DNA from 4 places in the Streptomyces sp. AB3(2024) genome. Region 1 is predicted to be linked to each of the others. Evidence: riboswitches for the same ligand, from Rfam matches in the RefSeq annotation. Region 1 holds a riboswitch; each other region holds the start of a gene.
The links. Region 1 has a riboswitch for cobalamin ahead of ACEPPI_RS23885 (5-methyltetrahydropteroyltriglutamate--homocysteine S-methyltransferase). Riboswitches for the same ligand answer to the same signal wherever they lie in the genome.
Positions count from the first base shown of each region.

Region 1 (5,733 bases):
AATGACGATTCACCCCCATCGGCCGGGGCGCCGGACGGGCCGCCCCGCGCGGCCCTCGCGTCGGAGGCCGGTGGCCGACGCTCTGGTGACCAGGTCCCCTTCGTGGCGTCGGAGGGTGTCGGCCCGCAGCGGGAGGGTCTCGCGCAGGGCGGGCTCGTCGACCTGGATGACCGGGGTGCCCGCCGCTTCCAGGTCGCCCACCTCGTCACGCAGGGCGAGCGCCACCTGGCGGGCGGTGTCCCCGAGGGGCTGGTCGTCGCGCACGAAGGACCAGGCGAGCATGGTGACCAGGCCGGTCAGCATGCCCTTGACCGGCTTGGCCGTCTGCGACTGGGCGTACGAGGTCCAGCGCACGGTCATCGGCTCGGGGCGGGAGACGTCCCCGGCCAGGACCGGCGGGCGGACGTAGCGGGTGCCGTAGGACTGCACCCAGCCGTGCCGGGTGGCGACGTAGCCGGTGAGCTGCTCCGCGAAGTACTGCACCATGTCGCCCCGTTCGGGTTCGCCGTGCACCAGGACGTCGATCCCGGTCTTCTCCTGGAAGGAGAGGGCCTCGCGGATCTCGTCCTTGATCCGCTCCTCGTAGGCGGCCGTGTCGATCCGGCCGGCCCGCAGGTCGGCGCGGGCGAGGCGCAGCTCGTCGGTCTGCGGGAACGAGCCGATGGTCGTCTTCTGCCGGGCGAAGGCGAGCCAGCGCCGGATCTGCGGGTCGATGTCACGCTCGGCCGCGGCGCCCAGCGGGACGTGCAGCAGTGAGCAGGAGGCGGCGACGTCGACCCGGCCGGCGAGGCCCAGCAGGGTCCCGAGGGTGGCCAGGGACTTCCGGTAGTCGTTGATCCAGACGTTGCGGCCGTTGACCACGCCCGCCACGAGCCGCTTGCCGGGCAGTCCGCCGACGGCCGCGAGGTCGGCGAGGTTCGCGGCGCCGGCGTCGGTGAAGTCCAGCGCCAGCCCCTCGACGGGGGCGGCGGCGAGCACCTGGAGGGCGCCGCCGAGCCGGCCGAAGTACGAGGCGACCAGCAGCTTCGGACGGTCGGTGGCCGCCCCCAGCTCGCGGTAGGCGCGGGCGGCGGCGTTCAGATCGGCCGGGGTGCGGTCCTGGACCAGGGCCGGTTCGTCCGGCTGGACCCACTCGGCGCCGGCGGCGCGCAGATCGGCGAGGACCCGGGCGTAGACGGGCAGCAGCCGGTCGAGGAGGGTGATCGGCCGGAAGTCGGCGGCCACGCCCGGGGCGGGCTTGGCCAGCAGGAGGTAGGTGACGGGGCCGACGAGGACGGGGCGGGCCGTGTGCCCGAGCGCGAGGGCCTCCTTCAGCTCGGCGACCTGCTTCGTGGAGTCGGCGGTGAAGACGGTGTCGGGGCCGAGCTCGGGGACCAGGTAGTGGTAGTTGGTGTCGAACCACTTGGTCATTTCGAGCGGGGCGACGTCCTGGGTGCCGCGGGCCATCGCGAAGAGGCCGTCGAGGGCGTCGGCGGCGACCGCCGCGCGGTGCCGCCCGGGGACGGCGCCGACCATGACACTGGTGTCCAGGACGTGGTCATAGTACGAGAAGTCGCCGGTCGGCACCTCGGTGATGCCCGCGTCGGCCAGCTGCCGCCAGTTCGAGCGGCGGAGGCCGGCGGCCGTGCGCCGCAGGGCGTCGGCGGTGACGCGGCCCTTCCAGTAGCCCTCGACGGCCTTCTTCAGTTCGCGGTTCTGACCCTGACGGGGGTAGCCGTACACGGTGGCTCGTGCTGCCGCGGCCGTGGGCTTCGTTGTCACGGAACTCTCCTTCGCGAGATGTGTCCTGAACGTCCCGGTGAGGGGACGCGGACGCGAAGGAACGACAGAACGCGCGGACCACGTCGCGGGGAAACACCACACGTGCCGCTCGTCGTGTACGCCGACCCGCCCACGAGGTCACCGGGATCTCCGCACGGGAATCGTCCGCGTGCGGGCAACGGGCAGGTCTTCGGACTCGCGGGCACGCCTGCCGGTCTCCCGGCGGGCACCTACTGGCCGTCGCTTCCCAGGACCGTTGTCCGGTCCCAGTGCGTATGACGGCGGTCGTTCCCGCTCACCGCTGCGGGGCAGTCCCGGATTCCCACCGGGTTCCCTCTTACGACGCATCCCGCCTGGCGGACGGGGCGAACCAGCTGCACCGGCCACCCTAGGGCGGAAGATCGCTCAGCGGCGAGCCCCGTCCCTCATCCGGACGGCGAAATGAGACAGGACGGGGGTGCGAGCGCGCTGATCGCCCGCGACATGCCGCTTTCGGCGCAATACTCCGGTGCCGCGCCGTCGGCGGGCCATCCTGTGGGCCGTTGCACGGTCGTGTCAGGAGTCCGTGGGTGTACCGATCGCTTGAGCGGCTTGATGACCGGATCCGGCGCGAGCACCGGGCGGGCCCCAGGGACGCGGGACGGGCACCGGCTCGCAGGCATGCCGCCGCGGTGGCGTACGGCGCCGGGTGCGGTGGGCGGGAGCAGAGGTTCGTGTCCCGGTCCACCGGGCGGTCGTGATGCCGGGCGGCAGGGAGTGGGAGCGGGGGAAGCGGCCTCCCAGGCCCGACCCGTTGCTGCGCCTGGAAGCCGAGCTGGGCCGGATCGAAGAGCGGCTGCAGGCTCTGACCGCGGCGAGGGCCCGGATCGAGGGCCTGCTGGGCGCGGTGCTGGACATCACCCGGGAGGTGGAGCTGCCGGCGGTGCTGAACCGCATCGTGACCACTGCCATGGAGCTGGTCGGCGCCCGCTTCGGGGCACTGGGCGTACTGGACGACTCCGGCGAGCGGCTGGCGCGGTTCATCGCCGTCGGCCTCTCCGAGGAGGAACGCGCGGCCCTGGCCGACGTGGGCTTCCCCCGCGGCCTGGGCGTACTCGGATACCTGATCCGCCACCCCGAGCCGCTGCGGGTCGACGACATCTCCGCCCATCCGTCCTCGGTGGGGTTCCCGCCCGGCCACCCACCGATGAGCACCCTCCTCGGCGTGGCCATCAGCGTCCGCGGCGAGACCTACGGAGACCTCTACCTGTCCGAGCGGAGCGACGGGAGGGCCTTCGACGTCCACGACGAGAACATGGTCGTCGCCCTCGCCCGCGCCGCCGGCATCGCGATCGACAACGTCCGCCTCCTCGAACGGGTTCGGGCCTCCTCCGAGCAGTTCCAGCGCCTCCTGCTGCCGACACTGCCCGACCTGGGACCCTTCGCCGCCGCCGCCATCTACCGGCCCGCCGCCGAGCCCAACGCACTCGGCGGGGACTGGTACGACGCCATCCCCCTGCCCGACGGCGCCGTGGCGCTCGTCATCGGCGACGTGGTCGGCCACGATCTGCAGGCGGCCGCGGCCATGGCCTCCATCCGCAACATGCTGCGCTCCCTGCTGTTCGAACTGGGCGGTCCGCCCGGCGCGGTCCTCACCCAGCTCGACCGGACCCTGCAGGCCATCACCGACAACCCGGTCACCACCACCGGCCTGGCGCGCATCGAACGCGCGGGGGGCGGGTGGAGGATGCTCTGGAGCACCGCGGGCCACGTCCCCCCACTGTTGATCACTCCCGGCGGCCGGCCGCACTACCTGTTCGCCGAACCCGGACTGCCGCTGAACGTCGACAGCGAGCAGCGGCGCCCGGACCACACCCACCCGTTGTCCCCCGGCACCACGGTGGTCCTCTTCACCGACGGCCTCGTCGAACACCCCGGCCACCCCATCGACGAGAGCCTGGAGGCACTGGCCGGGCTCGCCGCCGCGCACGCCTCCCTGCCCCTGCAGGACTTCGTACGGGCCCTGGCCGACGGACATCCCAGCGACGGGCACGACGACATGGCCGTACTCGCCCTGCGCATCCCGGGCTGAAGCCGCCGGAGGGCATCGGGGACACGTGCGGGTGGCGGCGTGGCGGAGCCCGCAGGGGTGCAAGATGGACAGACCAGCGAGGGACGAGAGCAGGGACAGAACCCCCGATGACCGACGCGTGGCGCCACAGGCTTCGCAGCGCCGGTGCGACGGCCCTGAAGAGCGGCGCCGTCGCCGCGCTGTACTACGCCGGGGGCGAGCTCGGGCTGCTCCAGCAGCTCGTGCGCGGTCAGGTGTCACCGCTGTGGCCCCCCACCGGCATCGCCCTGGCCGGTCTGCTCCTGCTCGGCCCGCGGGTCTGGCCGGGTATCGCGCTCGGAGCGTTCCTGGTCAACCTCTCACCCGGGCCGTCGCTCACCGTCGTCCTGGCCATCACGGCGGGCAACACCCTCGGATCCCTGGCCTCCTACGCGCTCCTTCGCCTCGTCGGCTTCCGCACCCGGATGAACCGATTGCGGGACGCGCTCGCACTGGTCTTCCTCGGAGCGTTCGCCGGCATGCTCATCAGCGCGACCGTGGGGATCGGCACCCTGAGCCTGGCCGGCGCACTGCCCGCCGGCGGGTTCTGGCCCTCGTGGTGGGTCTGGTGGACCGGCGACGCGATGGGCGTCCTGCTGGTCACGCCGGTCCTGCTCGTCCTCAGCACCGCGCGCCGGCCGAAGGGCGTGCCGACATCGCGGTGGGCGGAGGCACTGGTGCTCGTGGCCGCCACGATCGCCGTCGGCATCCTCGAAGCCTCTCCCGCACCCCTGCTCTTCCTCGCCTTCCCGCTGCTGACCTGGGCGGCCTTCCGCTTCCAGCTCGCCGGAGCCGCACCTTGCGCGCTGGCCGCATCCATCTTCGCGATCCACGCCGCCACGCACCGGACGGGCCCCTTCGCGGGCCAGACCCTCCTCACCGCCATGGTCTCGTTGCAGGCGTTCAACAGTGCTGCCGCGCTGACCGCGCTGCTGCTCTCGGCGGTCGTCACCGAGCGGAACCAGACCCTGGAAAGGGTCGAACGGGCTTGCGGGCGGCTGGCCGAGATGGTCGCGAGGACCGCACCGGACACCGACGGCCTGCCGACGGTCGCTCGCGAGCACGAGCACGATCCCGACCACGAGCGCGCATACGACGACGAGGGGGAGGGCGAGGGCGGGCGACGGTGACGCCCGCCGCCCGTACCGCCCAACGCCGCGGCGGCAGAATACCCAGAGCCCTGCCGCCCCGGACATCCGGTGCGGCAGGGCTCTGGGGGTGGGTGCGGTACGCCGATCAGCCGAGGGCCGGCGCCGGCTGCGGCGCCGCCGTCTCGGCACCGGCGGGATCGGTGCGGTGGGCCAGGAGTCGCTGGGCGAGGACGCCGAAGACGATCCCGAACACGACCCACATCACGACCTGGACGGTCACCGACGCGACCCGGAACTCCCACAGCAGGGCCGCGGGGAACTCGGGCTTCACGGCGTCGGTGTTGTCCGGGAGCACCAGGAAGGCCAGCGCCGCGGCGACGACGAAGCCGGCGCCCGCCGTCAGCGTCGCGTTCCAGTTGCCCAGACGCGGTGCCAGCCGCCGCCCCAGGATGATCGCGCCCACCCCGAGCAGGACGCTGAGCAGGATCATCAGGAAGAACAGCGTGGTGCGCTGGCCGATCGTGTCGGGATTGCCGACGGCCGGCGGGCTGGCCGGGTACTTCAGGAACGGCACGAGGTAGACGGTGGTGAAGGCTCCCGCGGCCGTGAGAGCCGCCGTCGCGCGGGGGCTGAACCCGCCGACGCGGCCCAGGACGAAGGAGAACGCGAGGGAGGCGATGCCGCCCAGCGCGACCCCGTAGACCAGCACACCGGTGGCGAGGCCGACGGTGGACTGTACGGGCCGGCTGACGAGCTCTACCTCCTCCTCGGCGGCGGCGGGGGCGCCGCCGC
Region 1 is NZ_JBGWAB010000066.1:14,090-19,822, forward strand. Features, by position in the region: partial or broken gene ACEPPI_RS23885 (5-methyltetrahydropteroyltriglutamate--homocysteine S-methyltransferase) at 121-1,761, opposite strand; cobalamin riboswitch at 1,946-2,101, opposite strand; gene ACEPPI_RS23890 (PP2C family protein-serine/threonine phosphatase) at 2,555-3,832, shown strand; gene ACEPPI_RS23895 (MASE1 domain-containing protein) at 3,940-4,980, shown strand; gene ACEPPI_RS23900 (CbtA family protein) at 5,087-5,733, opposite strand, start outside.

Region 2 (5,733 bases), on a different contig from region 1:
TCCCCGTAGATTCCCTGCGCTCGGCAGATGATCAACGAGGGGACGAGGATCATGGCGGAACCGGAAGCAACACGGACAGATCGGGCTCCGGACCCGAGAGGCGCGGCGAGCCCCGGCGACGGGCCGGGCTCGCCCTCACCGACGGGAAGGCTCTCCCCCCGGTCCCTGGCGACATGGCTGGGCGTGGCCCTCGTAGGGGCCGTCGGCTGGGGCGTGCTGGCGCTCTCCCGGGGCGAGGAGATCTCGGCCGCCTGGCTGCTCGCCGCCGCACTGGGCTCGTACGCCATCGCCTACCGCTTCTACGCGCGGTTCATCGCGCATCGCGTGCTGAAGGTGGACAGGACCCGGGCCACTCCGGCCGAACGCCTCGACAACGGTGTCGACTTCCACCCCACCGACCGGCGCGTGCTCTTCGGCCACCACTTCGCCGCCGTCGCCGGCGCGGGCCCGCTGGTCGGCCCGGTGCTCGCCGCACAGATGGGCTACCTGCCCGGCACGATCTGGATCGTCGCGGGCGTCATCTTCGCCGGCGGCGTGCAGGACATGGTGACGCTGTTCTTCTCCACGCGGCGCGACGGCCGTTCGCTCGGCCAGATGGCCCGGGACGAGATCGGCCCGGTCGGCGGAGCCGCCGCCCTCCTCGCCGTGTTCGCCATCATGATCATCCTGCTGGCCGTGCTCGCGCTCGTCATCGTCAACGCCCTGGCGCATTCACCGTGGGGCGTCTTCTCCATCGGCATGACCATCCCGATCGCCCTCTTCATGGGCGTCTACCTGCGCGTCCTGCGGCCGGGCCGGGTCACCGAGGTCTCCGTCATCGGTGTGGCGCTGCTGCTCCTCGCCATCGTCGCGGGCGGCTGGGTCGCCGAGTCCTCCTGGGCGGAGTTCTTCACCCTGGAGAAGGAGACCCTGGTCATCTGGATGATCGTCTACGGCTTCATCGCCTCGGTGCTGCCGGTGTGGCTGCTGCTCGCACCGCGCGACTACCTGTCCACCTTCATGAAGGTGGGCACGATCGCGCTGATGGCGGTCGGCGTGGTCGTCGCGGTCCCGACGCTGAAGATGCCCGCGGTCACCGACTTCGCCACGCGCGGCGACGGCCCCGTCTTCGCCGGCTCGATGTTCCCCTTCGTCTTCATCACCATCGCCTGCGGGGCGCTGTCCGGCTTCCACTCGCTGGTCGCCTCCGGCACCACCCCGAAGATGATCCAGAAGGAGACCCAGGTCCGGGTCATCGGCTACGGCGCGATGCTCACCGAGTCCTTCGTCGCGATCATGGCCGTGATCGCCGCGTGCATCATCGAGCCCGGCCTGTTCTTCGCGGTCAACTCCCCCGCCGGGGTCATCGGCACCACCGTCCAGACCGCCTCCGAGGCCGTCACCCACTTCGGCTTCGCCATCACCCCGGACGCCCTCGCGCAGGCCGCGAAGGACGTGGAGGAGGCGAGCCTGCTGTCCCGTACGGGTGGCGCGCCGACCTTCGCACTCGGGATGTCGGAGATCTTCTCCTCCGTCATCGGCGGATCCGGCATGAAGGCGTTCTGGTACCACTTCGCCATCATGTTCGAGGCCCTCTTCATCCTGACCACGGTCGACGCGGGGACCCGCGTCGGGCGGTTCATGCTCCAGGACACCCTCGGCAACGTGCACAAGTCCTTCAAGGACGTCAGCTGGAAGCCGGGCGTCTGGCTGGCCAGCGCGATCGTGGTCGGCGGCTGGGGCTATTTCCTGTGGGTCGGCGTGAAGGACCCGCTGGGCGGCATCAACCAGCTCTTCCCGCTGTTCGGGATCGCGAACCAGCTGCTCGCCGCGGTGGCCCTGGCCGTGTGCACCACGCTGCTGGTGAAGTCGGGGCGGCTCAAGTGGGCCTGGGTCACCGGGGTTCCGCTCGCCTGGGACGTGGCCGTCACCCTCACCGCGAGCTACCAGAAGATCTTCTCCGATGACGTGAAGGTCGGCTTCTTCGCCCAGCGCGACAAGTACCAGACCGGCATCGACGCGGGGAAGGTGCTGCCGCCCGCCAAGAGCATGGACGACATGCACACCGTGGTCACCAACGCCACGGTCGACGGCGTCCTGTCGGTGCTGTTCGCCGTCCTGATCCTGATCGTGCTGGCCGACGCGGCCCGGACCTGCCTCAAGGCCGTCGCCGACCCGGACTCCGTACGGCTCTCCGAGGTGCCGTGGACCGAATCGAAGATCGTCGCCCCGGCCGGCCTGCTGGCCTCCGCCGAGGAGAAGGCCGAGCTCGCGGCGGCCGGCCTCGACTCGGGCGGCGGCCGGGTCAAGGAGCCCGTGGCATGAGCGGGGTCCGCGCGGCGCTGGCCAAGGCGCGGTTCTACGTCCGGGAGTTCTCCGGGGAGGCCGCGTACGACCGGTACGTCGCCCACGCCCGCTCCCACGACCCGGACGCCGAGGTCATGACCCGGCGCGCCTTCGAGCGGGCCCGCACCGACGCCCGCGAGGCGGACCCCCGCGAGGGCTTCCGCTGCTGCTGACCACGCGTGAAGGGCTCCGCCGGTTACCGGCGGAGCCCTTCACGCACCGCGGGTCAGCGCACCCAGTCCTTGAGGGGCTCGGTGTCCAGGGTGATGCCTACGGGGTCCGGGAGCCGGACTTCCCTGCCGAACGGCACCGTACGTACGGTCTCGTAGCGGGCGCCGTCCGGGTCACTGTGGACGAGAAGCCGGCATTTGAGCCGATCGACGAGCAGGTAGACGGAGATGCCGGTCTCCGCGTAGGCGCGCGGCTTCTCGATCCGGTCTCGCCGCTCGGTGCCGGAGTTCCACGAGGTCACCTCGACGGCCATCAGGATCGGGCCCGGGTCCACCCAGTCACCCTGCCCGACGAACGCGTCCTCGTGCGCCAGTACGCCGTCCGGAATGGCACGGCCCTGCCGGTACCGCTCCGCCTTGATTCCCTGCCCCGGGTGCAGCCGGAGCCCCGGGTGGTGCTGGATGCAGATCCGCGTCAACCACTGGATGATCCGCCCGTGGTCCCCGTCCGTCATCGCCCTGCTCCTCAGCACCCCACCGATGAATTCCAGTCGCAGCCCCTCTTCCTCACGGGCTGCCATCCGGGCGAGGTGTTCGAACACTTCGGGCGTCATGTGGGGCCGGTCGGTCATCACGGTCAGGCCTCGCTCGCCTTCCTCGACGGTGCCGGTTCGACGATAGCGCCGGGCACCGTCACGCGTGGCGCACACTCGACGGCATGGACATCGAGATCAGGGCGGCGCTGCCCGTCGAGTACGAGCGGCTCGGGGAGATCACCGGCCGGGCCTACACCGGGGACGGTCTGCTCGACCCGAACGAGGACGACCACTACCTGAACGTCCTGCGGGACGTCGCCGGCCGGGCCGGACACGGGGAGGTGATCGTCGCCGCGCGGGACCACGAGGTGCTCGGAGGAGTGACGTTCGCCGCACCCGGGAGCCCCCTCGCCGACATCGCGGGCCCCGGCGAGGCCGAGTTCCGGATGCTGGCCGTGGCCGCCGAGGCGCGCGGGGCGGGGGTCGGGGAGGCGCTGGTGCGGGCCTGCGTCGACCGGGCGCGGGCCCTGGACGGGGTGTCGGCGCTGGTGCTGTCCACCCAGCCCGCCATGCTCGGCGCCCAGCGGATCTACGCCCGCCTGGGATTCGTACGCACTCCGGAGCGGGACTGGGCGCCGATCCCCGCGCTGACCCTGCTCACGTACCGGCTGGAGCTGTAACACCACGCTCAGCAAGGTGCCGACACAACATGTGGGGGGTCACGCATCGGGGCGCCCCCACATGTATGCTCATCCTCGCTGTCGCCGCAGGGGAATCCGGTGTGAATCCGGAACTGTCCCGCAACGGTATGACGTGCACCCATTGGTGCATTCCGCAAGTCCGAGGACCTGCCGGCAGCGCGCCCGGATCGACCGAACCGGGTAGAGACACGTCCGGGCCTCGCGGTTGGGCCGGTGGACGCCGTGCGGCACGTCGCGCCTTCCCGTGCGCCCGCATGCGCCCGCCCGCGCCCCCGCCGATGACCGGGCCGAGCGAGGGAGAGCTCCCGCCGTGACCATCGCGCCTTCTGCACCGCGCGCCGAGTCCACTTCTGGCGACACCACCGAAGGCCCGGGGGCCGCGCTGCTGCGTACTCTCACCGAGCTGACCGTCGACCTCCCCGACACCGACCCGGGCCGGGTCGCCGCCGCCGCCCTGCGCGGGCGCAGCGCCGTCGCGGACGAGGCCGAGCTGCGGGGGCTGGCCACCGAGGCCTCCGCGGGCCTGATCTCCGAGGACCCGGCGTACTCCCGCCTCGCCGCCCGCCTGCTGACGCTGGCCGTCGCCGACGAGGCCGCGGGCCAGGGCTCGGGCTCCTTCGCCGAGTCCGTCGCCGTCGGCCACCGCGAGGGCCTGATCGCGGACCGCACCGCCGAGTTCGTCGCCCTCCACGCGGCCCGTCTGAACTCCCTGGTCGAGCACGCGCTCGCCGAGGGCGCGGACGACCGCTTCGGCTTCTTCGGCCTGCGCACCCTGCACAGCCGCTACCTGCTGCGCCACCCGATCACCCGTCAGGTGATCGAGACCCCGCAGTACTTCATGCTGCGCGTGGCCTGCGGCCTCGCCGAGAACGACACCGTCCAGGCCGTCGAGGAAGTCGCCTCCCTCTACCGGCTGATGAGCCGCCTGGACTACCTGCCGTCCTCCCCCACGCTCTTCAACTCCGGCACCCGCCACCCGCAGATGTCCTCCTGCTACCTGCTGGACTCCCCGCTGGACGAGCTGGACTCGATCTACGACCGCTACCACCAGGTCGCCCGCCTCTCCAAGCACGCCGGCGGCATCGGCCTGTCGTACTCCCGCATCCGGGCCCGCGGCTCCCTGATCCGCGGCACCAACGGCCACTCCAACGGCATCGTGCCGTTCCTGAAGACCCTCGACGCCTCCGTCGCCGCCGTGAACCAGGGCGGCCGCCGCAAGGGCGCCGCCGCCGTCTACCTGGAGACCTGGCACGCGGACATCGAGGAGTTCCTGGAGCTCCGCGACAACACCGGTGAGGACCAGCGCCGCACCCACAACCTGAACCTGGCCCACTGGGTGCCGGACGAGTTCATGCGCCGCGTCAACGCCGACGCCGACTGGTCGCTGTTCTCCCCGGCCGACGTCCCCGAACTGGTGGACCTTTGGGGCGACGAGTTCGACGCCGCCTACCGCAAGGCCGAGGCGTCGGGCCTGGCCCGCAAGACCATGCCCGCCCGCGACCTGTACGGCCGGATGATGCGCACCCTCGCGCAGACCGGCCAGGGCTGGATGACCTTCAAGGACGCTTCCAACCGCACGGCGAACCAGACCGCCGAGCCGGGCACCGTCGTCCACTCCTCCAACCTCTGCACCGAGATCATCGAGGTCACCAACGACGGCGAGACGGCCGTCTGCAACCTCGGCTCGGTCAACATGGGCGCCTTCGTGGTGGACGGGGACATCGACTGGGAGCGCCTGGACGAGACCGTCCGCACGGCCGTGACCTTCCTCGACCGCGTGGTGGACATCAACTTCTACCCGACCGAGCAGGCGGGCCGCTCCAACTCCCGCTGGCGGCCGGTGGGCCTGGGCGCGATGGGCCTGCAGGACGTCTTCTTCAAGCTGAAGATGCCCTTCGACTCCCCCGAGGCGAAGGCCCTGTCCACCAAGCTCTCCGAGCGCATCATGCTGGCCGCCTACGAGGCCTCCTGCGACCTCGCCGAGCGCAGCGGCCCCCTCCC
Region 2 is NZ_JBGWAB010000025.1:67,535-73,267, forward strand. Features, by position in the region: gene ACEPPI_RS13745 (carbon starvation CstA family protein) at 52-2,304, shown strand; gene ACEPPI_RS13750 (YbdD/YjiX family protein) at 2,301-2,498, shown strand; gene ACEPPI_RS13755 (Uma2 family endonuclease) at 2,552-3,136, opposite strand; gene ACEPPI_RS13760 (GNAT family N-acetyltransferase) at 3,214-3,711, shown strand; cobalamin riboswitch at 3,774-3,902, shown strand; gene ACEPPI_RS13765 (ribonucleoside-diphosphate reductase subunit alpha) at 4,043-5,733, shown strand, end outside.
Region 2: it holds a riboswitch for cobalamin, as region 1 does, so the genes downstream of both, ACEPPI_RS13765 (ribonucleoside-diphosphate reductase subunit alpha) here and ACEPPI_RS23885 (5-methyltetrahydropteroyltriglutamate--homocysteine S-methyltransferase) in region 1, are expected to answer to the same signal.

Region 3 (5,733 bases), on a different contig from region 1:
TGGAGGGACTTCTTGCCGGCGTTGTTGCCGTAGAGGATCTCGCCGTCGACGGCGGACTTGGGGACGGTGCCGGCGACCTCCTGCTTCATGTAGTCCCAGTCGTAGACGTCCGGGACGAAGACGAAGGGGAAGCCGGAGCGCTGGGCGTGCTTGCGGCCGACCCGGGCGAACTGGTAGCAGTCCACCGTGTCGAACCAGGCAGGGTCGATCAGACCCACACCGAGCCCGGCGTTGGCGCGCGGGTAGTAGGTGGTGTACATCTCCTCCGCGTCCACCGAGGGCAGGATCGCTGCGAAGTTCTGCCGCTTGGGCGTCACCGCCATGCCGCCGTTGACCAGCGAACCGCCGCCCACGCCGCGGCCCTGGTAGACGATGATCCCGCCCATCTCCTCGGCATCGAGGATGCCCGTGTACCGGGGGACGTCCTTGTCGATGGGGAAGCCGAGAAAGTTGCTGAGCGGCGCTTTGGTCCTGGTGCGGAGCCAGTACGAACGGTAGTCGGGCCTGGTGGTGTTGGCGAAGATCTTGCCGTCGCTTCCGGGGGTGTCCCAGGCCATGCCCATCTCGATCATGTGCACGTCGACCCCGGCCTGCGCGAGCCGCAGCGCCGCGACGGAGCCGCCGTAGCCGGTACCGATGACGAGGGCCGGAACATGGGCCCCGGAGTCGATGGGCGCGTTCGCGGCGGCCGCCCCGGTGGCGCTTTCCGCTCGGGCCGGGATGGTGTTGACCGCCAGGGCCAGGGCTCCAAGAATGGAACTGGTTCCAGCGATGAATCCACGGCGTGACACACCCTTGGATACCTTGCTGTGCAGGCTTTTGTCACTCATGCGACCTTCCTCACTCTCGATGGAGTGAGAACAAGTTCTACTGTTGAATGCCTGCCAAGTCACTACACGCGTCGAGGTAACTTGTGACCGTTTTCGCCTGCTGGGCCTGTTGGGTTCGGGAGTGTCGGGGAAAGTTCCCGCCGGGCCGCCGCGAACTTTCCCCGAGTTGACACCCGAATTCAGTGGATCTTCGTGGCCCGGCGTGCCATGGTTGGTCCCACCGAAGGGGTGTAGCTCAGCTGGTCAGAGCAACGGTCTCCAAAACCGTAGGCCGCAGGTTCGAATCCTGCCGCCCCTGCAAGAGTCACCTGCACGAACACCGACGAACGTCCAGGCGGGAGCCTTCTCCCGGCTGGGCGTTCGCCGTGTTTCCGGCGTCTGGGTCAGGGGCGAGGAGGTCCCCCGCCCGACAGCGCCCCGCCCCACCGGTCTCTCGTGCCCTGAAGGGCCCGGCGGGGCGGCGCCGTGCAGCTGCAGCCCGCAGCGTCCCCGCAAGTCAGGAACTGCTCGCGGATGATACGTCCACGCTATCCGCCACCACTGACAGCGAGGCCGGACCCGGAACGTGGAAGCGAAACGCGAGTCCGATCCCCGCGCTCGCCCCGCCCGCCTCCGGGTCCCGGAGCGGCTGCGAATGCGCGACCTGTGGGGCGGAACCGGGGCCTGATCACCGCGCCGGGATACCCGGACCCGCTGCAACCCTGCCGACCCGCAGGCTGCACGCCGCGGCCTCGCCGAGGGCGCCGATGCCGGCACTTGCCGCCGACCGGACGCGATGCTCGGCGTATCCCATCGTGCTCGGCCCTCAGGGTCCGCAAGGGCCTGAAGGCCCGAACGGGACGGCCGGCGGGGACGGGCGCGACGCGGTCTCTGCGGTGAACACTGAGCGTGGCGGTGGAAACGGCCGAGCCGTGGCCGCGACCCGGCTCGAGGCGCACGCGCATTGCGCTGAGCAGGCTGCCCGGGCCTGGCCTGATGGGCAGGGCAGCGGCGACGCGACCCTTGACCGGCTCGCCAACGGGTATACGGCGACACAGAGGGACCGGGCGTTCCGGCAGTGCATGAGCGACGAGGGATGGCCGCAGTAGCAGCGCACCCCGACCCGTCGGCGGGTCCGGGATGTGGACCGCTGATGTCTGGCACCAGGCGCGCGGCGCCCCTCCCGTGGGGAGCCGGGGGGGGCGCCGGCCCGGGATGGTCCGGTGACAGCACCGTAGACCCGCAGGCGGGGCGACGGTAGGCATATGACAGGGGGGATTCCGGAACAGTGGAACGGTCAGGCCTCCAACAGCAGCGCTCTACAGGATTGTTCGGAGTGTCGCGATCCGGCTCGTCACCCTTCCCTGGGGGTCGCATCGGCGGCAGTCGCCTCAGTCGAGGTCGGAGCAGGCTCGGAAACAGTGTGGCAGCGGTCTGCGAAACCGCGGGTCGGGTCACAGGCGCGACTCCTGTCGTCCCCTGCCGTTCGTGCGTGGAGCGCGGTGGCGGCCGGCTGCGTTGGACCTGTGGACCCCCGTTCGGGGGAAAGGGGGCATCTGGCAGACTTGTGCGGGTTGTCCCAGGCGGCGCAGGACAGGAAACCGGTGTGAATCCGGTGCGGTCCCGCCACTGTGACCGGAGCTCCGCCCACCCGCGGGCCCCGGGAGTCAGACACTGACGCGCCGCCTCTTCACTTCGACCGGGGACGAGGATCCCCCGGAGAGGCCTCGCCATGTCGCGTTCCCGCGCAACCCTGCGCTCCATCGCCGCCCTCGCCTTCCTGGTTCCGCTCGCCGCGTGCGGCGGGCCGGCCGACGGACCCGCCGGTGCGGCCCGGCCCGGCCCCGGAGCGCGGCCCGCGCCCGGGTTCCCGTACACCGTCACCAACTGCGGTGTCACCAGCACCTACCAGGCCCCGCCCGAGCGGGCCGTCACCATGAACCAGCACGCCACCGAGATCATGCTGGCCCTCGGACTGCAGGACCGGATGGTCGGCACGGCCTACCTCGACGACTCCGTGCTCCCCGCCTACCGGCCCGCCTACGACAAGATCAAGGTGCTGGCCGGCGAATACCCCTCCAAGGAGGTGCTCCTCGGAGCCGACCCCGACTTCGTGTACGGCGGTTACGCCAGCGCCTTCGACAAGGGCCAGGGCCGGGACCGTGAAGGGCTCGCCCGGTCCGGCATCGGCTCCCGGCTGAGCGTGGAGTACTGCACCCGGGGCCCGGTCGGCCTCGCCCAGCTGAAGACCGAGATCACCGAGGTCGCCCGGACCTTCGGCGTGCCCGAACGCGGAGCGGCCCTCGTCGAGGACGAGCAGCGCCGCGTCGACGCCGTCACCGCACGTCTGAAGGACGCGCCGAGGCCGCCCGTCTTCGTCTACGACTCCGGCGAGGGCTCCGCCTTCACCTCGGGCGGCAAGGGCATCGGCAACGAGATCGTCACCCTCGCCGGAGGCACGAACGTCTTCGCCGACCTCGACGACACCTTCGGCGACGTGTCCTGGGAGAAGGTCATCGAGCGCAAGCCCGAGGTCGTCCTCATCTACGACTACGGCGGCACCACCGTGGAGTCCAAGAAGCAGCGCCTGCTCAACGACCCGGCGCTGGCTCAGGTTCCCGCCGTCAAGAACCGGCGGTTCGTCGTGCTGCCGCTCTCCTCCGCCGTGCTCGGCGTACGCGTCGCCGACGCCGTCGAGTCCCTGGGCCGCCAACTGCACCCCGACGCCGCGTGAGGCGCCGCCGGACCGCCGCCGTCCTCCTGATCCTCGCCGCCGTTCTGGCGGCCTCGGCGGTGGCCGGGCTCGCCCTGGGGCCCGTACGGATCGCCCCCGGCCGGGTCCTCGACCTCGTCCTGGCCGGACCGGACGCGCAGGGCGGAGCCTTCGCCTCCATCGTGTGGGACGTCCGCATGCCGCGCGTCCTGCTCGGCACGGTCGTCGGCGCCGGACTCGCCGTCGCCGGCGCGGTGCTCCAGGCCCTCGTGCGCAACCCGCTCGCCGACCCCTTCCTGCTCGGCGCCTCCTCGGGCGCCTCCGCGGGGGCCGTGCTCGTCATCGTCTTCGGTACGGCCGCCGGCGCGGGCGCCGCAGGGGTCGCGGGCGGGGCCGGGGTGCCGCTCGCCGCGTTCGCCGGGTCGATGGCCGCGCTCGTCACCGTCTACGCCCTGGCCCGGAGGGGCGGCACCATGACCACCGGCCGGCTGATCCTGGCCGGAGTCGCCGTGCAGTACGTGCTCTCCGCCCTGACCAGCCTGGTGCTCGTACTGTCCGCGAGCCCCGACCAGATGCGCTCGGTGCTGTTCTGGACGCTGGGCGGCCTGGGCGGGGCCCGCTGGGACGAACTGGCCCTGCCCGCGGCCGCGCTGTTCGTCGGGACCGGTGTGCTCGTCACCCTGGCCCGGCCCCTGGACCTGCTGCTCGCGGGGGAGGAGGGCGCGCACACCCTCGGGCTGGACACCGGCCGGTTCCGGGCCGCCGCGTTCGTGCTCACCTCCCTCGTCATCGGGGTGCTGGTGGCCTCCAGCGGGGCGATCGGCTTCGTCGGGCTGATGGTTCCGCACGCCGCCCGGATGGTGGTGGGAGCCGGGCACCGGGCGCTGCTGCCCGTCGCCGCGCTGGGCGGGGCCGTGTTCCTGACGCTGGCCGACCTGTTGGCCCGTACGGCGGCCGCGCCCGAGGAGATACCGGTCGGCGTGGTCACCGCTCTGGTGGGAGGGCCGTTCTTCCTGTGGATGCTGCGCAGGTCCGGCCGCGGCGAGGGGGTGGTGGGCGGATGACGGGGGGTTCGGTGGAACTCACCGTCGAGGCGGTGCGTTACGAGATCGACGGGCAGCAGCTGCTGCGCGGAGTCGACCTGACCGCCCGGCCGGGGGAGACGGTCGCCGTGGTCGGGCCGAACGGCAGTGGCAAGACCACGCTGCTGCGTTGTGTTTACGGCACTTTGCGGCCCACCGCCGGCCGCGTGCTCCTCGACGGGAGGGACGCGGGCTCGCTGAGCGTCAAGGAGCGGGCCCGGAAGGTGGCTGCCGTTCCCCAGGACGGCGCCGGCGCAATGGGCCTGACGGTCCGGGAGGTCGTCGCCATGGGGCGCAGCCCGCACAGACGGTTCTGGGAACAGGACGGCCCGGGAGACGCACTGCGCGTCGACAGCGCCCTGGAGACGGTCGGCGCGACCGCCTTCGCGGCGCGGCGCTTCGAGGAGCTGTCCGGCGGCGAACGCCAGCGCGCGCTCGTCGCCCGCGCCCTCGTCCAGGAAACGGGCCTCCTCGCCCTGGACGAGCCGACCAACCACCTCGACATCCGCTACCAGCTGGAGGTTCTGGACCTGGTGCGCGGCCTGCCCACGACGAGTCTGCTGGTCCTGCACGACCTCAACCTGGCGGCGTCCTTCTGTGACCGGCTGTACGTCCTGGCGGGCGGCCGGGTGGTCGCGGCGGGGGTGCCGGGCGAGGTGCTGACGGAGGACCTGCTGGCCGAGGTCTACGGTGTCCGCACGCGCATCGGCACCCACCCGACCACGGGCGCACCCAGCATCGTCTACCTCCCCCCGGACCCTCCCGCTGCACGACTGCGGCACGCCGCGGGGGGAACGGCGGCGCCCTGACGCACGTTCACGTCCTGTGCTGAATCTCCTGACGGGCCCTGCCCTCGTGCTGCTGATCGTCGTGCCGCTGTTCCTCTGGGCGGCCCTCCGTCAGGCCGCCCGGTTCGCCAGGCACCGTGGGTGGCTGCCGGGCCGCCCCGGCCGCGCCGCGCTCGGTTCGCGCGGTGCGGGCGCGACGGCCACGGAGGAACTGCACGCCCTGATCTATCCGAGCAAGCGGGTCCAACTGGACCAACGCCACATCGAACTGGTGCTGCGGGACGACGAGCAGGACGGCGCGCCGGGGAGGAACGGCGTCGACCTCGACGCGGGCACCGCCC
Region 3 is NZ_JBGWAB010000176.1:108-5,840, reverse strand. Features, by position in the region: gene ACEPPI_RS37170 (GMC oxidoreductase) at 1-830, opposite strand, end outside; tRNA gene ACEPPI_RS37165 (tRNA-Trp) at 1,055-1,128, shown strand; tRNA gene ACEPPI_RS37160 (tRNA-Arg) at 2,207-2,290, shown strand; cobalamin riboswitch at 2,364-2,507, shown strand; gene ACEPPI_RS37155 (ABC transporter substrate-binding protein) at 2,542-3,543, shown strand; gene ACEPPI_RS37150 (FecCD family ABC transporter permease) at 3,540-4,586, shown strand; gene ACEPPI_RS37145 (ABC transporter ATP-binding protein) at 4,583-5,413, shown strand; gene ACEPPI_RS37140 (DUF6191 domain-containing protein) at 5,430-5,733, shown strand, end outside.
Region 3: it holds a riboswitch for cobalamin, as region 1 does, so the genes downstream of both, ACEPPI_RS37155 (ABC transporter substrate-binding protein) here and ACEPPI_RS23885 (5-methyltetrahydropteroyltriglutamate--homocysteine S-methyltransferase) in region 1, are expected to answer to the same signal.

Region 4 (5,733 bases), on a different contig from region 1:
GGCACATCCCGTGCGACACGCCGCACAGCGCCGCCACGTTGCGGGTGGTGAAGCGTTCGCTCATGCCTCCGGCGAGGAGGGTCCGTGCGGCGGCGATCAGCCGTGCCCGGGTCTGCTCGCCCTTCGCGGAGACCCGGGGTCGTCCCGCGCGGGCGGGGGGTGTGGTCGGGGCCGGAGAGCCCTGTGCGGAAGGTGCCATGGCGTCACTCTAACGAGGCTCCAGGCCGCGACCTGGGGCTTTTCCCGATCCTCCGGAACGACCTTGTCCAAAGTATTGACCGAGCGCTTGGCCAGTTTTACCTTTCGGGTCAACCCCGCTGCCAGGCGGGGGAGTTGGCATCCCCCAAGGAGACCCCATGAGCGATCACGCATTCCGGCCGCCCGCCCAGGGCATGGACCGGCGCAAGTTCCTCGCCGCCGCCGGTCTCACCGCCGCCGCCGCGGCCACCGCGCTGACCGCGGCCGAGGGGCGCGCCTCGGCGGCGCCCCGCCCCGCCCGCGCGGCGGCGGGAGCGTTCAGCGTGCCGATCGAGGACGTCCGCCACACCCGTACCTGGATGGCCTGGCCGGACAGCACCTCCATCTGGGGCGGCAGCCTCAGCGGGGTCCAGTCGGACATCGCGCTCATCGCCCGCACCATCGCCAAGTACGAGCCGGTCTACATGTGCGCCAACTCCGGCAGCGCCGCCAGGGCCCGCCAGCTGTGCGGCTCGACGGTCACCGTCGTCACCACCATCCCCGTGGACGACTGCTGGATGCGCGACAGCGGCCCGGTCTTCCGTACCGACGGCGCCGGCGGACTGGACGCGGTCGGCCTGAACTTCAACGGCTGGGGCAACAAGCAGACCCACTCCAAGGACGCCCTGGTCGCCGGGCGGATCGCCTCCTACGTCGGCGTCCCGTTCACCGCCGCCGGCCTGGTGGGGGAGGGCGGCGCGGTCGAGCAGGACGGCGCCGGCACCCTGATGGCGACCCGCAGCAGCCTGGTGAACCGCAACCGCAACCCCAACGCGTCGCAGGCGCAGATCGAAGCCGCGCTGTGCGCCGCCTACGGCGCCTCCAAGGTGATCTGGTTCGACGGCGTGACCGGCCAGGACATCACGGACGACCACGTCGACGCCACCTCGCGCTTCCTCGCGCCCGGGAAGGCCCTCGTCCAGATGCCGTTGGCCTCGGACAACGACGCCTACGCCAAGGACGCGCGCCAGCAGTTCCAGGTCCTGTCCGGGGCGACGACCGCGGGCGGTGCCCGCATGACCGCCGAGAAGCTCCAGGGCCCCGACTACAACCTGATCCGCTCCACCAACCGGGACTTCCTCGCCTCCTACGCCAACTACTACGTGTGCAACGGCGCCGTCATCAGCGGCCAGTTCGGCGACACCCAGGCCGACGCGGCGGCCCGGGCCACGCTGACGCGCCTGTTCCCGGGCCGCGTCGTCGAACGGCTCAACATCGACCGCCTCGGCACCGGTGGCGGCGGCATCCACTGCGTCACCCAGCAGCAGCCGGTGCCGTAACGGCCCCACCGCCCGACGGAGCGCGGCGCCCGGCCCGCGACCCCGCGGCCGGGCACCGCGCTCACGCGCCCGCGCGGCCGCCGTGGAGACCGAGGTCCCGGCGGAGCGGATCGCGGTGGGCCGCGGGGCCCGGCTCGCCCCGCTATCCCTCCAGCAGGCCCGGGACCCGGCGCGGCCGCCCGTCGGCGTCGATGGCGACGAAGGTCAGGCGGGCGGTGGCGACTTCGGTGGCCGGGCTGGTCGTCGCGTTCCAGCGTTCCGCGGTGACCCGTACGGCGACGGTCATGGAGGTCCGGCCGGCGCGGTCCAGTGTGGCGTGGACGGTGAGGAGGTCGCCCGCGCGGGCGGGGGCCAGGAAGGTCATGCGGTCCACGGACACCGTCACGGCGGGACCGTCGGCATGGCGGCCCGCGGAGGCGGCGGCCGCGTCGTCGATCAGCTTCATGACCACACCGCCGTGGATGGTCCCGTAGAGGTTGGTGTCGTGCTCGCTCATGATGTGGGCGAGGGTGACACGGGAGTCGGCAGATGACTTGTGGGCCCGGGTGCCCGTGGTGATGTCCGCGGTCACGGAACTCTCCTTCGCGAGTCGTGCGGATGCGGTCCCGACGGGCCGGACGCGGACGCGCAGGAGCGGCGGGCCGCGCGAGGCGCCCGCTGCCGCCGGCCCGCCCACGAGGCCATCGGGATCTCCGTACGCGGTCTTCGCGTACGGGCAGCGGCAGGTCTTCGGACTCACGGGCACACCTGCCGGCACTCCTGCTTCCGCCGGCGGGCACCTACTGGCCGTCGCTTCCCAGGACCGTTGTCCGGTCCCAGTGCGTATGACGGCGGTCGTTCCCGCTCACCGCTGCGGGGCAGTCCCGGATTCCCACCGGGTTCCCTCTTGCGACGCATCCCGCCTGGCGGACGGGGCGAACCAGCTGCCCTCACACCTTAGGGGCGTCGCCGCGCCCCGCGCACGGCGCCCGGGGCACCACCGACCGCCGATGGAGCGCCGTTCAGTGCGGGCGCGCCCCGGTGGTGGGCGGACGGGGGAGTACCCGCGCGATGACGAGGGCTACGTCGTCGGTGGCGTCACGGTGACGCAGGGCGGCCAGGAGGCGGTCGCAGGTCGCCTCCGGGGGGAGATCCGGATCGGCGAGGAGGCTGAGGAGCAGGTCGAGGCGGTCGTCCAGGGCCTCGTCACGGGTTTCGACGAGACCGTCGGTGTAGAGGACCAGCCGGTCACCGGGCAGCAGGTCGAGGACGGTGGACGTGAACCCGGCGTCGCCGAGGCCGCCCGCGCCGAGCGGCACCCCGGCCGGAAGGTCGGCCAGCGCCGGCGCCTGCCCCGACCTGACGACGACCGGGGGCGGGTGGCCCGCGAGGGCGACGCGGCAGCGCGAGCGGTGCGGGTCCCAGGTGGCGTAGACACAGGTCGCCATGGTCCCGTCGAGTTCGGCGGTGATGTGGTCGAGGTGGCGCAGGACCCGTGCCGGGTCGAGACCGAGGTCCGCCAGGGTACGGGTGGCCGTGCGCAGTTGACCCATGGTGGCGGCGGCGTGGACACCGTGTCCCATCACGTCGCCGACCACGAGGGCGGTCTTGTCCCCGGGCTGACGGATCGCGTCGAACCAGTCGCCGCCGATCCCGCTGGCCGCCACCGCGGGCTGGTAGCGGTAGGCGATCTGGAGACCGGCGGCACGCGGCGGGGGGTGGGGGAGGAGATGTCGCTGGAGGGTCAGGGCGGTGTCGGTGGCGTGCTGGTACCAGCGGGCGTTGTCGATGGCGATGGCGGCGCGGGTGGCCAGCTCGCCGGCCAGGGTGACATCGTCCTGGTCGAAGGGGAGCGGATTGCGGGTGCGCAGGAGGCCGACGGCGCCGAGGACCTGTCCGCGGGCGGTCAGCGGTACGGCCAGGTAGGAGTGCGCGCCCTCCCGGCGGAGGAGGTCCGCGGCGGCCTCGTCGCGCGCGATGCGCGCCAGGTCCGCCCCGGTGATCCGCGGCACCAGGACGGGGCGCCCGGTGCTCACGCAGCGGGTGACCAGGCGCTCGGCCGGATACGTGGTGCGCTCGCCCACCGGGTCCGCGGCGCGGACGGCGTCCGTCCCGTAGGACGTCGCCACCGCGAGGGCCATGAAGAGCGCCTGCCCCGTCCGGGGTCCGGGCGTCGTCGCCACGCCGCCCCCCAGCACGGAGTCGAGGACGTCGACCGAGGCGAGGTCGGCCAGGTCGGCCACGACGAGGTCGGCGAGCTCGCGGGCCGTGCGCTCCAGGTCCAGGGTGGTGCCGACGGTCACCGACGCCCGGGCGATGAGGCCGAGGCGCCTGCGGGCCTCGGTGGCCTCCCGGGCCGCGCGGTAGCTGTCGGTGACGTCCACGACCGCCAGGGCGACACCGATCACCCGCCCGCCGGGGTCCTCCAGCCGGTAGTACGAGCCCGACCAGGCATGCTCATGGTCCGGGTCCGCGGGTGTGCGCCCGATGCCGTACTGGTCCAGCAGCGGTACGCCGGTGTCCAGGACCTGGCGCATGGAGGCTTCGATCGTGTCCGTGTCCAGGAACGGCAGTGCCTCGTGGGGCGTACGGCCCAGGAGCTTCTCGGCGGGCAGGCCGTTGATCCGCTCCAGCATCGGGTTGACCAGGACGTACCGCAGGCCCGTGTCCAGCACCGCCAGCCCGAGCGGGGACTGCGCCACCAACGGCACGGACAGCGCCAGGTCGCGCTCCACGCCCCGCAGGACGGTCTCGTCGCAGGCGATCCCCAGTGCGTACACGCCGCCGTGTTCGTCCTCCAACCGCATGTTGCGGAACTCCACCAGGCGCGAGGAGCCGTCCTTGTGGCGCACGGGGAAGACGCCCGCCCAGGCGCCGCCACCCGCCATGACCTTGGCGAACAGCTCCAGTACCAGGTCGACGTACTCGTCGGCGACCAGCAGCCCGGCCGCGTGGCGGCCCAGCGCGTCCTCGGGCGACCAGCCGAAGAGGTCCTGTGCCTGGGGGCTCCAGAGCGTGATCCGCCCCTCGGCGTCCAGGACCACCGCGGCCACGCTCAGCACGTCCAGCAGGCCGCCGGCCTCGGAGGGAACCACTCCCACGGGGCCGGGCCCGGCCCGCAACGGCTCGGACGTGACCATGACCGGACCTCCTTCGCCCGCTGCGGCAGGTCTCGGACCCGACGACCCGGTCCCCGCTCGCCCGTCGGCCCCATCCTCCTCCCGCCTACCCGGGACGACATCCTTTACCGGCGGCACCGCCGACCGGGACCGGGCCCCGGAGGGGGCGCCGTCAGGGTGTGGCCGCCGTCACATCGCGCGGGTGTCACGTCCGGCGCCGCTGCCTTGTCCCCCCTGCAGAAGCCAGAGAAGGGATCGACGGGATGAAGGCAGTCATCGTGTGCGCCTCCGTGTCGCACGGCAATACGCGTCGTGTCGCCGACACCATGGCCCTGGTACTGGGCGCGAAGGTCGTCTCCCCCGAGGAGGCCGGCCCGGCGGAGCCGGCCGGTGCCGACCTCGTGGGATTCGGCTCGGGCGTCTTCCACGGCAGGCTCCACCCCCGCCTGACCGACTTCGTCGAGGCACTTCCCGCCGGGCGGGGCCGGGCGTTCGTGTTCGCCACGAGCGGGCTCCCCGAGAAGCCGTTCGCGCCTTTCACCCGCCCCTTGGTCCGGCTCCTCGAAGGCAAGGGCTTCGAGGTGGACGGGAGCTTCTCCTGCCGGGCGTTCGACACGTGGGCGCCCTTCAAGCTCGTCGGCGGCATCAACAAACAGCGGCCGAACGCCGGGGACCTGGCCGCCGCGCGGGCGTTCGCCGAACGGCTGCGGGGCGGGACCCGGGGGTGAGGTCCTCGATCGGGATCATTGACGTACGTCCCGCCCGTCGAACGAGGTCCGGTCGCGGGGCGGGGGACGCACGGGGGGCGGGTCAGTAGACGTCACGGACGTAGCGTTTGTCGCCGGCCATCTGCCGGACGTACGCGGCGGCCGAATCCTCGTCCATGCCGCCGTGCGCCGCGATGATCTCGTGCAGGGCCCGGTCCACGTCCTTGGCCATACGGCCCGCGTCGCCGCAGACGTAGAAGTGCGCGCCGTCCCGCAGCCACCGCCACAGACGCGGGCCGTGCTCGCGCATCCGGTCCTGTACGTAGATCTTGTTGCGCTGATCGCGAGAGAAGGCGACGTCGAGCCGGTCGAGGTGGCCGGAGGAGCGGAAGGCCGCCAGCGTCTCACGGT
Region 4 is NZ_JBGWAB010000067.1:8,638-14,370, forward strand. Features, by position in the region: gene ACEPPI_RS24060 (TetR/AcrR family transcriptional regulator) at 1-199, opposite strand, end outside; gene ACEPPI_RS24065 (agmatine/peptidylarginine deiminase) at 357-1,517, shown strand; gene ACEPPI_RS24070 (acyl-CoA thioesterase) at 1,660-2,088, opposite strand; cobalamin riboswitch at 2,220-2,456, opposite strand; gene ACEPPI_RS24075 (SpoIIE family protein phosphatase) at 2,519-4,636, opposite strand; gene ACEPPI_RS24080 (flavodoxin family protein) at 4,879-5,343, shown strand; gene ACEPPI_RS24085 (molybdopterin-dependent oxidoreductase) at 5,426-5,733, opposite strand, start outside.
Region 4: it holds a riboswitch for cobalamin, as region 1 does, so the genes downstream of both, ACEPPI_RS24070 (acyl-CoA thioesterase) here and ACEPPI_RS23885 (5-methyltetrahydropteroyltriglutamate--homocysteine S-methyltransferase) in region 1, are expected to answer to the same signal.